2 regions of the Pseudomonas sp. PKS genome follow, and region 2 is predicted to be linked to the other one. Evidence: riboswitches for the same ligand, from Rfam matches in the RefSeq annotation. Region 2 holds a riboswitch; the other holds the start of a gene.
What was found. Region 2 has a riboswitch for cobalamin ahead of ABOA88_RS01370 (ABC transporter ATP-binding protein). Riboswitches for the same ligand answer to the same signal wherever they lie in the genome.
Positions count from the first base shown of each region.

Region 1 (4,410 bases), 170 kb from region 2:
GTGATCAGCTCCGGATCGCCGGGCCCGGCACCGATGAAATAGACCGTCATGGGAAATCCTTGCAGATAGGCAGTAATTGGACGCGATTATCGGCCACGGGCCAGGGCAAGGGTAGCCTGGCCGAGCACCTGGCGTGTCACCAGCAAGCGCGAGGTGCCAAGTGCGCGTGCGGCCAGTGCCAGGGCCGCGCTTTCGGCGACGCCCCAGCAGCCGCTGTGTGCATAGGCAACAGGCGAGCGATGGCTGAGCTGCGGCTCGAAGGGCTGTAGGTCTGTGGCCGGGAATACCATCAGGGGGATGCCCAGCCGTTCGGCTAGGGCCTGCAACCCAGGCTCATCGAATTTGAGATCGATACTGGCGAGGCCGACCAAGTGGTCGGCGGACAGGCGGTGTGTGGCCAGGGTCGTGCGCAACAGCTGCTCCAGGGTTTCGACCGGGCAGCCCTTGCAGCAGCCGAAGCCGGCATAGAATACCGGCTCGGACGACACGTCGCGCATCAGGCCTGGTTGGCTCGGCGATAAAGCCAAGCGCTGAGCAGGCCAAGGGCGAGCCAGAACGCGGCGTTGGTCAGCCAGGAGGCGAGCTTGAACTGGGCCACCAGTGCTTCCGGTGCCAGGCTTTCATGCACCGGTGGTTGTGGTGCGCCGATCACGTGTGGCACCACCAGCAAGGCAACGCCTAGCACTTTGAGCAGCCAGTGCTGGGCAAATACCACTAGGGCCAGGCCCGTGGCCGTGGCGGCCGCAGTGCCGATCCACCAGCTCTGGCGTTGCCCCAGGTCGGCGGCCGCTGTGCCTGGCAGCTCCGGCGGCAACCCCAGTGTGGGTGCCAGGCAGAACACGGCAAAGCCCGCCAGCCCCCACAGTGCCCCGGTCATCACTCGGTTCGGCTCGCGCAGGCTGTACAGCGCGGCGAGGATCAGCGCGAAACCGACCGCCACCACGAGGTTGCCACCGGTGGTGGCGAGCAGACGCTGCCAGCCATCCTCCGGTGCCCAGGCCTCTGTGTCATGGGAATGCGCAGCGACGGGGCTGTCATGCTCATGATGCTCGGGGACGGCGCTCTCGAAGGTTTCTGCCTGAAGGATCAACGGGCTGACCCACAGACTTTGCAGCAAGGTCAGCAATAGGGCGGCGAGCAGCCCGCTGAAACCTGCTGTACGGGCGATGCGCTTGATCATGCAGGTGTACTCAATGGCAAGGGAAGGCGGCGCTGTGGCGGGTATCGTGGGCGGCATTGTGCACGGCCTCGATGTGCGAGAAACCGGCGAAATAGACCAGGCACAAGCCCAGCAGGCTGGCGCCGACGGCAACGACGACACGTTGGCTGAGGCTGACGGGAGTGGCGATGCTGTGTTTGGTGCTGGTAATCGACATGGGGCGTTCCTCTGCTTTTTATAGGCGGCGGACACGCGCGTCATCCCGGGCACGATTGACCCAGAAGAGGTGACAGCGCCCGCCCACCGCGGGGTGTTCTATTGACGCCAGGCCGGTCTCCGGGCTTGCGAGGAGGAGCAGGGCTCCTGGAAAGCATCACCTTCCCATGCCATACGACGCGGCACAGTGGTCAAGACGCTTCGCTCGCTTACCGTTGCGGGGGCAGCATCGGCTTGGTTACCGATTTCCCGTTTCACCCCTTGACGGGGCACCTGAACGCAAGGTGCAAGCAAAGCATGGGGGCGACGTGGCGTCAATCTGCAAGGTTGCGGTGCGCCGATCCTTCAGAGGCTAGGCGGTAAAAGATCGAGCTCGCTTGGAATCCTACCGAATAGTGCGCTTCGCGGGTGAACCCGCTCCCACAGGGGGCAGGGCGACTGTTCCAAGCGGCCTGCCTCCAAACTGACGCGCCGTGGTTGACCGCCTGCCGGCCACTGCGTAGCCTTGCCGATTCGAGGTTCTCCGGCGTTGGCCGGAGCTAAGACGGGAACGCGGTACAAGCCGCGGCTGCCCCCGCAACTGTAGGCACCCACCCGGATCGACACAGCCACTGCGCCCAGGCGCGGGAAGGCGTCGCTCCACCGGCACGGCCGGTAAGGTGCAAGCCAGGAGACCTGCCTCGAGACGATTTCGACTTTCAACCGGGCGGGGTGATCCGGTGGCGAACAGGCCCGGCCGGCAAGGCTCGCGGCACTCGTCCTGCATGCCCGCGCCATCCTGCCAAGGGCATCGCGACATGAAAACACTGGCCAAGCTCCCCGTCACCATCGTCACCGGCTTCCTCGGTTCGGGCAAGACCACCTTGCTGCGCCACATGCTGGACAACGCCCAGGGCCGCCGCATCGCGGTGATCGTCAACGAATTCGGTGAGCTGGGCATCGATGGCGAGATCCTCAAGCAGTGCAGCATTGGCTGTACCGAGGAAGAAGCCAGCGGCCGGGTCTACGAACTGGCCAACGGCTGCCTGTGCTGCACCGTGCAGGAAGAGTTCTTCCCGGTGATGCGCGAGTTGGTCGCCCGCCGCGGCGATCTGGACCACATCCTCATCGAAACCAGCGGCCTGGCCCTGCCCAAGCCGTTGGTGCAGGCCTTCCAGTGGCCGGAAATCCGCAATGCCTGCACCGTCGATGCGGTCATCACCGTGGTCGATAGCCCGGCCGTGGCCGCTGGTACCTTCGCCGCGTACCCGGATCAGGTGGACGCTCAACGCAAGCTCGATCCCAACCTTGACCACGAATCGCCCCTGCATGAACTGTTCGCCGACCAACTGGCCAGCGCCGACCTGGTGGTGCTGAACAAGGCTGATCTGATCGATGCCCAAGGCCTGGCCAAGGTGCGCGCCGAAGTCACCGAAGAGCTGCCGCCGGCGGTCAAGGTGATCGAGGCCAGCAGCGGCCGTCTGCCACTGGAAGTGCTGCTGGGCGTGGGCGCCGAGGCTGAGGCGCACATCGATGGTCGCCGTACCCACCATGACGCGCACCACGACGGCGATGATCATGACGATCATGACCACGATGCCTTCGACTCCATTTCCATCGACCTGCCAGAGGCGGACGAAAGCCTGCTGCTTGATGCCCTGACCCAACTGGTGGTCGAATTCGGCATCCTGCGCGCCAAGGGCTTCGCTGCCATCCCCGGCAAGCCGATGCGCCTGCTGATTCAGGGGGTGGGCACCCGTTTCGACAAGCACTTCGACCGCGCCTGGCGCGCCGACGAGCCGCGCATCACCCGCCTGGTACTGATCGGCCAGGCACTGGACGCCGCCGCGCTCGAAGCGCGCCTGCGCCAGGCCCTGGACGCCTGACCCATGCACCTGCTGCGGACCCAGCCCGGCGGCTTCGTGCCGGACGACAGCATTGCCGACCTCGGCCAGACCCCGGCCGAACTGGTGATCCTCTGCAGCGGTGATTCGCACCTGGCGCTGCTCGCCGAAACCGCCGAGCAGTTGCCGGAGGATTTCCCCAGCCTGCGACTGGCCAACCCCATGCAGGTGCAGAACCACGCTTCGGTCGATCTGTACATCGATCAGGTGTTGCGCCATGCCAAGGTGATCCTGTTGTCCTTGCATGGGGGTGTCGGGTACTGGCGCTATGGTGTCGAGCAACTGGTCGAACTGAGCGCCCGGGGCGTGCAGTTGATCCTGGTGCCCGGCGACGACCGCCCGGACCCGGAATTGACCCAGTTGGGCACCGTGACCGGTGACCAGGCCGAGCGCCTCTGGCATTACCTGCGCCAGGGGGGCAAGGCCAATGCCGCGAACCTTTTCAATTGCCTGGCCAGCCTGTGGCTCGGGCGCGAGTACGCCTGGGAAGAGCCACAGCCCTTGCCGCGTACTACGGTGTACCACCCCGCCAAGCCCAGCGCCGTGTTGCAGGACTGGTACCGCGAATGGCAGCCCGACTGGCCTGTGGCCCCCATCTTGTTCTATCGCTCGCACTTGCAAGCGGCCAACACGGCGTTTATCGATACCTTCTGCCAGCGCTTGCAGGCGGCGGGGCTCAATCCGCTGCCTATCGCTGTGGCCAGCCTAAAGGAGGCGGCCTGCCTGGCTCAGGTCGAGACCTGGCTGGATGAAGTCGAGGCTGAGGTGGTGGTCAACACCACCGGTTTTGCCTTGTCCAGTCCGGAGCAACCTAACCTGCGCCCGCTGCGCCGAGACATCCCGGTGTTGCAGGCAATCTGCGCCCAAGACAACCAGCCGGCCTGGGAATCCAACGAGCAGGGCCTGGGCGCGCGGGATCTTGCCATGCACATTGTCTTGCCGGAGTTGGACGGGCGCATCATCACGCGCCCCGTGAGCTTCAAGGACCTGGCCTGGCGCAGCGAGCGCAGCCAGTCCGACGTGGTCTGCTATCGCGCCCACCCCGAACGCATGGATTTTGTCGCCGAGCTGGCGCGTCGCTGGGTGGAGCTGGCGCGTCTGCCCAACGCCCAGAAACGCGTGGCGTTGGTGCTGGCCAACTACCCGACCCGC
Region 1 is NZ_JBEGDO010000001.1:109,691-114,100, forward strand. Features, by position in the region: gene cobM (precorrin-4 C(11)-methyltransferase) at 1-50, opposite strand, end outside; gene ABOA88_RS00530 (cobalamin biosynthesis protein) at 87-497, opposite strand; gene ABOA88_RS00535 (CbtA family protein) at 497-1,180, opposite strand; gene ABOA88_RS00540 (CbtB domain-containing protein) at 1,191-1,376, opposite strand; cobalamin riboswitch at 1,470-1,667, opposite strand; cobalamin riboswitch at 1,875-2,072, shown strand; gene cobW (cobalamin biosynthesis protein CobW) at 2,173-3,240, shown strand; gene cobN (cobaltochelatase subunit CobN) at 3,244-4,410, shown strand, end outside.
Region 1: another riboswitch for cobalamin. It lies ahead of cobW (cobalamin biosynthesis protein CobW); the one in region 2 lies ahead of ABOA88_RS01370 (ABC transporter ATP-binding protein).

Region 2 (4,410 bases):
CCGGCCGGGAGGTATCCGGAGCTTGCGACCTTGATGTTAGCCTCTGGTCTAGACCAAGAATTGACCCTACAAGCCTGTTTCTACGTGCAAAGTCAATTTTGGGGATGGGTGTGACTGGGCTTAAGGCACAAGCCTGCGAACAAGCCGTCAGTGGTCTTCGCTACGCCATTGTCGTGGGCTGACGCCAAACCAACGGCGAAACGCCCGGGAGAAAGCACTGGTTTCGGAGTACCCGAGCAACCCCGCCAAGTCGGACACTGGCCGCTTGGGCTGTCGCAGGTAATGCACCGCCACTTCACGGCGCACCTTCTCAACCAGCTGGCTGAAGCTCACTCCCGCCTCACGCAGATGGCGCTGCAACCCGGCCGCACTGAGCTGCAGCGACTGCGCGATCGTCTCGAGGCATGGCTCTCCGCTGCTCAGGGCAAGGCGTACCTGAGCGTCCGCTTCTTCCAGCAGATTGCGCCGTTGATCGCGCGCGCCTAGGCGCTGGAGCACGTCTTGAACCAGAAACAGCAAGTTGGCATCGCGCTCCGGCATCATCTGGTCCTTGAGGTCAGTCTTGGGTACCAGCATCGAGTTGCAACTGCGATCGAAATAGACAGGAGCGCCGAACGCCCTCTGATGGGCCAGCCCGTCTTGTGGGCGCGTATGCTCGAAGCTGACCGCGAAGGGCGCCCAGTCCTTGCCCAATACGTGGCGCATCAGGTTCAGCGCCATGCCCATGGTCAATTCGGCATCCTGGCGGCGCTCCAGAATGGCGCTGTGTCGCACCTGATAATCGAAGCGATAGCACTCGCCGCAGTCGACCAGCCGTATCAAGGTATCGTGCTGATGATAAGGAAACGCCGCCACGAAATTGCGCAGGGCTTCCTCCAACGTATTGGAAAACAACCCGACATAGCCCAGCAGCCCCAGGGCTTGGGGCTGAAACTGCAGACCGTAATGCAAACCGAAATTGTCGCAGTGCGACTGGCGGGCTGCCTCCTCGAGCACCCGGCAGTAATTGGTGAGCGGCAGGCTGAGCGTGGGTTGGCGCAGGCTTTCAGGATTGACGCCGGCACGTCCCAGCACCAAGTCGATGTCACCCCCGACACCTGTCACGAACCCCTCCAGCCCACTGGCAGCAGCCGACAACACGCCGAGGTTGCCCGCTACGGGTGAAACGGTGCAGCAGTGCAGTGGAGAACTCATGGTCTATTCCAGTTCGAATTCGTAACCTCGCTAATGCAAACGCTGTGCCCTTGTATCGCCCTCTCAAACAGGCCCCTTGCAGGCAAAACACCTTCCAACGACTGCCCTGGACTGGGGCAATGAGTAACATCGCGTAACAAACAGTCACGCGAGAAAGCCGGTTATGCCGGAACGCCCCGTTCGGTTGACTGCCCCGCCCATTAATGCTCAGATGCGCCCCAGTTTCAGGTGTCCCCTGCCGCCGTGCCGGGGATTAAACGGGAAGTCGGTGCGTCGCCTTGCGCGATCAGTCCGGCGCTGCCCCCGCAACGGTAAGCGAGCGATGCATTCGATACGCCACTGTGCCGCCGGCATGGGAAGGTGAATGCTTCAAGCCCCTCGCAAGCCCGGAGACCGGCCTGTCACCGATTTTGGCAACACCCGCGGTGGGCGGGCGCGGGCCGGTCTTGGGCAGCCCACTGCCCGCGATTCCCTTGCGCGCCGTCCCCAGTCGGGCTTCATTCACCCCGGTACGGTTGGTCTGCATGTCATCCCCTACCCTACGTCTGGAAAGCTTGCACTGGGCCCCCTCGCCCGGCGGTCAACGCCTGCTCGACGATATCGACCTGCAAGTCCAGCCCGGCGAATTCGTCGGCCTGATCGGCCCCAACGGCAGCGGCAAGACCAGCCTGTTGCGCTGCGCCTATCGCTTTACCCGGCCCGATGGCGGGCGCGTACTGCTGGAAAACGAAGACATCTGGCAACAGTCCCCACGCTGGGTCGCCCAGCGCGTGGCGGTGATGCTGCAGGAGTTTCCCGAAGATTTCGGCCTGAGTGTGCGCGACGTGGTCGCCATGGGCCGAACCCCGCACCAAGGTTGGTTCGACAGCCATGACGACCAGGCATTGATCGATGCCTGCCTGCAGCGACTGGGCCTGCATACCCGAGCCAACCAGGGCTTCGCGCCGCTATCCGGGGGTGAAAAGCAACGTGTATTGCTGGCTCGGGCACTGGTGCAGCAACCGCGCTTGTTGATCCTGGACGAGCCGACCAATCATCTCGACCCGCGTTACCAACTGGCCTTGCTCGAACACCTGCGTGGCACTGGTCTAGGCCTGTTGGCGAGCTTCCACGACCTGAACCTGGCCGCAGCCTTCTGTGATCGCCTGTATGTCCTCGATGCAGGGCGCATCGTCGCGCAAGGCACGCCGGAGCAAGTGCTGACCGAGCACCGCCTGGAGCAGGTCTTTGGTGTTCGCGCCCTGGTCGATCGCCACCCTTTGGCGTCCCACCCACGTATTACTTGGATTACCCCCGCATGAAGCGACGCCTGACTCATCTGGCCCTGCTCGCCGCCCTGCCCCTCACAGCCTGGGCTGACAGCTACCCCGTCACCGTGCGCAGTTGCGAGCGCGACATCACCTTCACCCAAGCGCCGCACCGGGCTGTGAGTCACGACATCAACCTCACCGGGATGCTGCTGGCCCTGGGGCTACGCGAGCGGATGGTGGGCTATAGCGGTATCAGCGGCTGGAAGACCCTCGACCCGTCCCTGCGTGACGCCTTGGCCGGCCTTCCTGAGCTTGCACCGCGCTACCCGTCGCCGGAGAACCTCCTTGATGCCCAGGCCGACTTTCTGTTCGCCGGCTGGGGCTACGGCATGAACGTGGGCGGCCCGCTGACGCCACAGACCCTGGCACCACTGGGTATCCCCGTGTATGAGTTGAGCGAATCCTGCTCCTGGATCATGCCCCGGCGCCGGGCAAGTTTGGAGGATCTGTACCAGGACCTGGACAACCTGGGGCGCATCTTCGACGTTCAACAGCGCGCCAACGTGCTTGTCGAGCACCTGAAGCAGCGCGTTGCGCGGGTTCACGCGCAATTGGACCAAGTGCGGCACAAACCCCACGTCTTTCTCTACGACAGCGGCGAAGACCGCCCCACCACCTCTGGCCGGCTCGGCATGCCCCAGGCACTGCTAGAGGCCGCCGGTGCCGACAACGTGATGGATGACGTGAATGCCAGCTGGACCCAAGTCAATTGGGAGAGCGTGGTGGCGCGGGATCCGGAGGTGATCGTCATCGTCGATTACGGCCCGACGAGTTGGGCGCAAAAACGCGATTTCCTGCTCAATCACCCCGCCTTGAGCGAGGTAAAGGCCATCCGCGAGCATCGCTTCGTGGTGCTGTCGTACCTGCAAGTCACCCCGTCGGTGGATAACGCAAGCGCCATCGAGCAACTGGCGGCGGCCCTGCATCCGCAACTGTTCGCCGAGGCAGCGCACTGATGCCGGTTCGTAGCCCAGGAGGCTATCGCCTGCTGATGTCGCTGCTGCTGATCGGTGTGCTGTTCTCCTGCCTGCTGTCCCTGGGCTTTGGCGCGGCCCATGTGCCGCTGGCGAAGGTCACGGGCATCACGCTGTATCAGTTGGGTATGACCGATATGGGCGACTGGACCCGGGGGCAGGCGCAGATCGTCTGGCAGATCCGCGCCCCGCGGGTGCTACTCGGGGCCTTGGTAGGGGCTGGCCTGGCCCTGGTTGGTGGTGCCCTGCAGGCCGTCACCCGCAACCCGCTGGCCGATCCACACCTGCTGGGTGTCAGCTCCGGTGCGGTGCTGGGGGCGGTGCTGGTGGTGCTGTTCCTCGGCACCTTTGCCGGCCCCTTCAGCCTGCCTCTGGCGGCCTTCGTCGGTGCCTTGGGCAGTATGTTGCTGGTCCTGGCGGTGGCCAGCCGGCGCGGTCGGCTGGACAGCGACAGGCTGCTGCTGGCCGGAGTGGCTGTGTCGTTCGTGGTGATGGCGCTAGCCAACCTGCTGCTGTACACCGGCGACCCCCATGCCGCCAGCTCGGTGATGTTTTGGATGCTCGGTGGCCTGGGCTTGGCGCAGTGGCCGCTGCTCTGGCTGCCGGCGATCTGCGTGCTGGCTGGGTTTGTGCTGCTGATGAGCCTGGCCCGGGCATTGAACGGGTTGATGAGCGGTGAGCAGACCGCCGTGAGCCTTGGCTTCGAGCCACGTCGTGTGCGCGCTCAGGTGTTCGTTGGCTGTGCCCTGCTGACCGGCGTGCTGGTATCGCTCTCCGGCGCCATCGGTTTCGTCGGCCTGATGCTGCCCCATATCGCCCGGCGCCTGGTCGGGGCCGAGCACCGCCGGCTGCTGCCTGCCTGCGCCCTGCTCGGCGCGCTGTTCGTGGTCTGGGTGGATATCGGTGCGCGCACGCTCATCGCGCCTCAAGAC
Region 2 is NZ_JBEGDO010000001.1:277,824-282,233, reverse strand. Features, by position in the region: gene qhpR (AraC-like transcriptional regulator QhpR) at 148-1,194, opposite strand; cobalamin riboswitch at 1,404-1,610, shown strand; gene ABOA88_RS01370 (ABC transporter ATP-binding protein) at 1,719-2,495, shown strand; gene ABOA88_RS01365 (ABC transporter substrate-binding protein) at 2,492-3,460, shown strand; gene ABOA88_RS01360 (FecCD family ABC transporter permease) at 3,460-4,410, shown strand, end outside.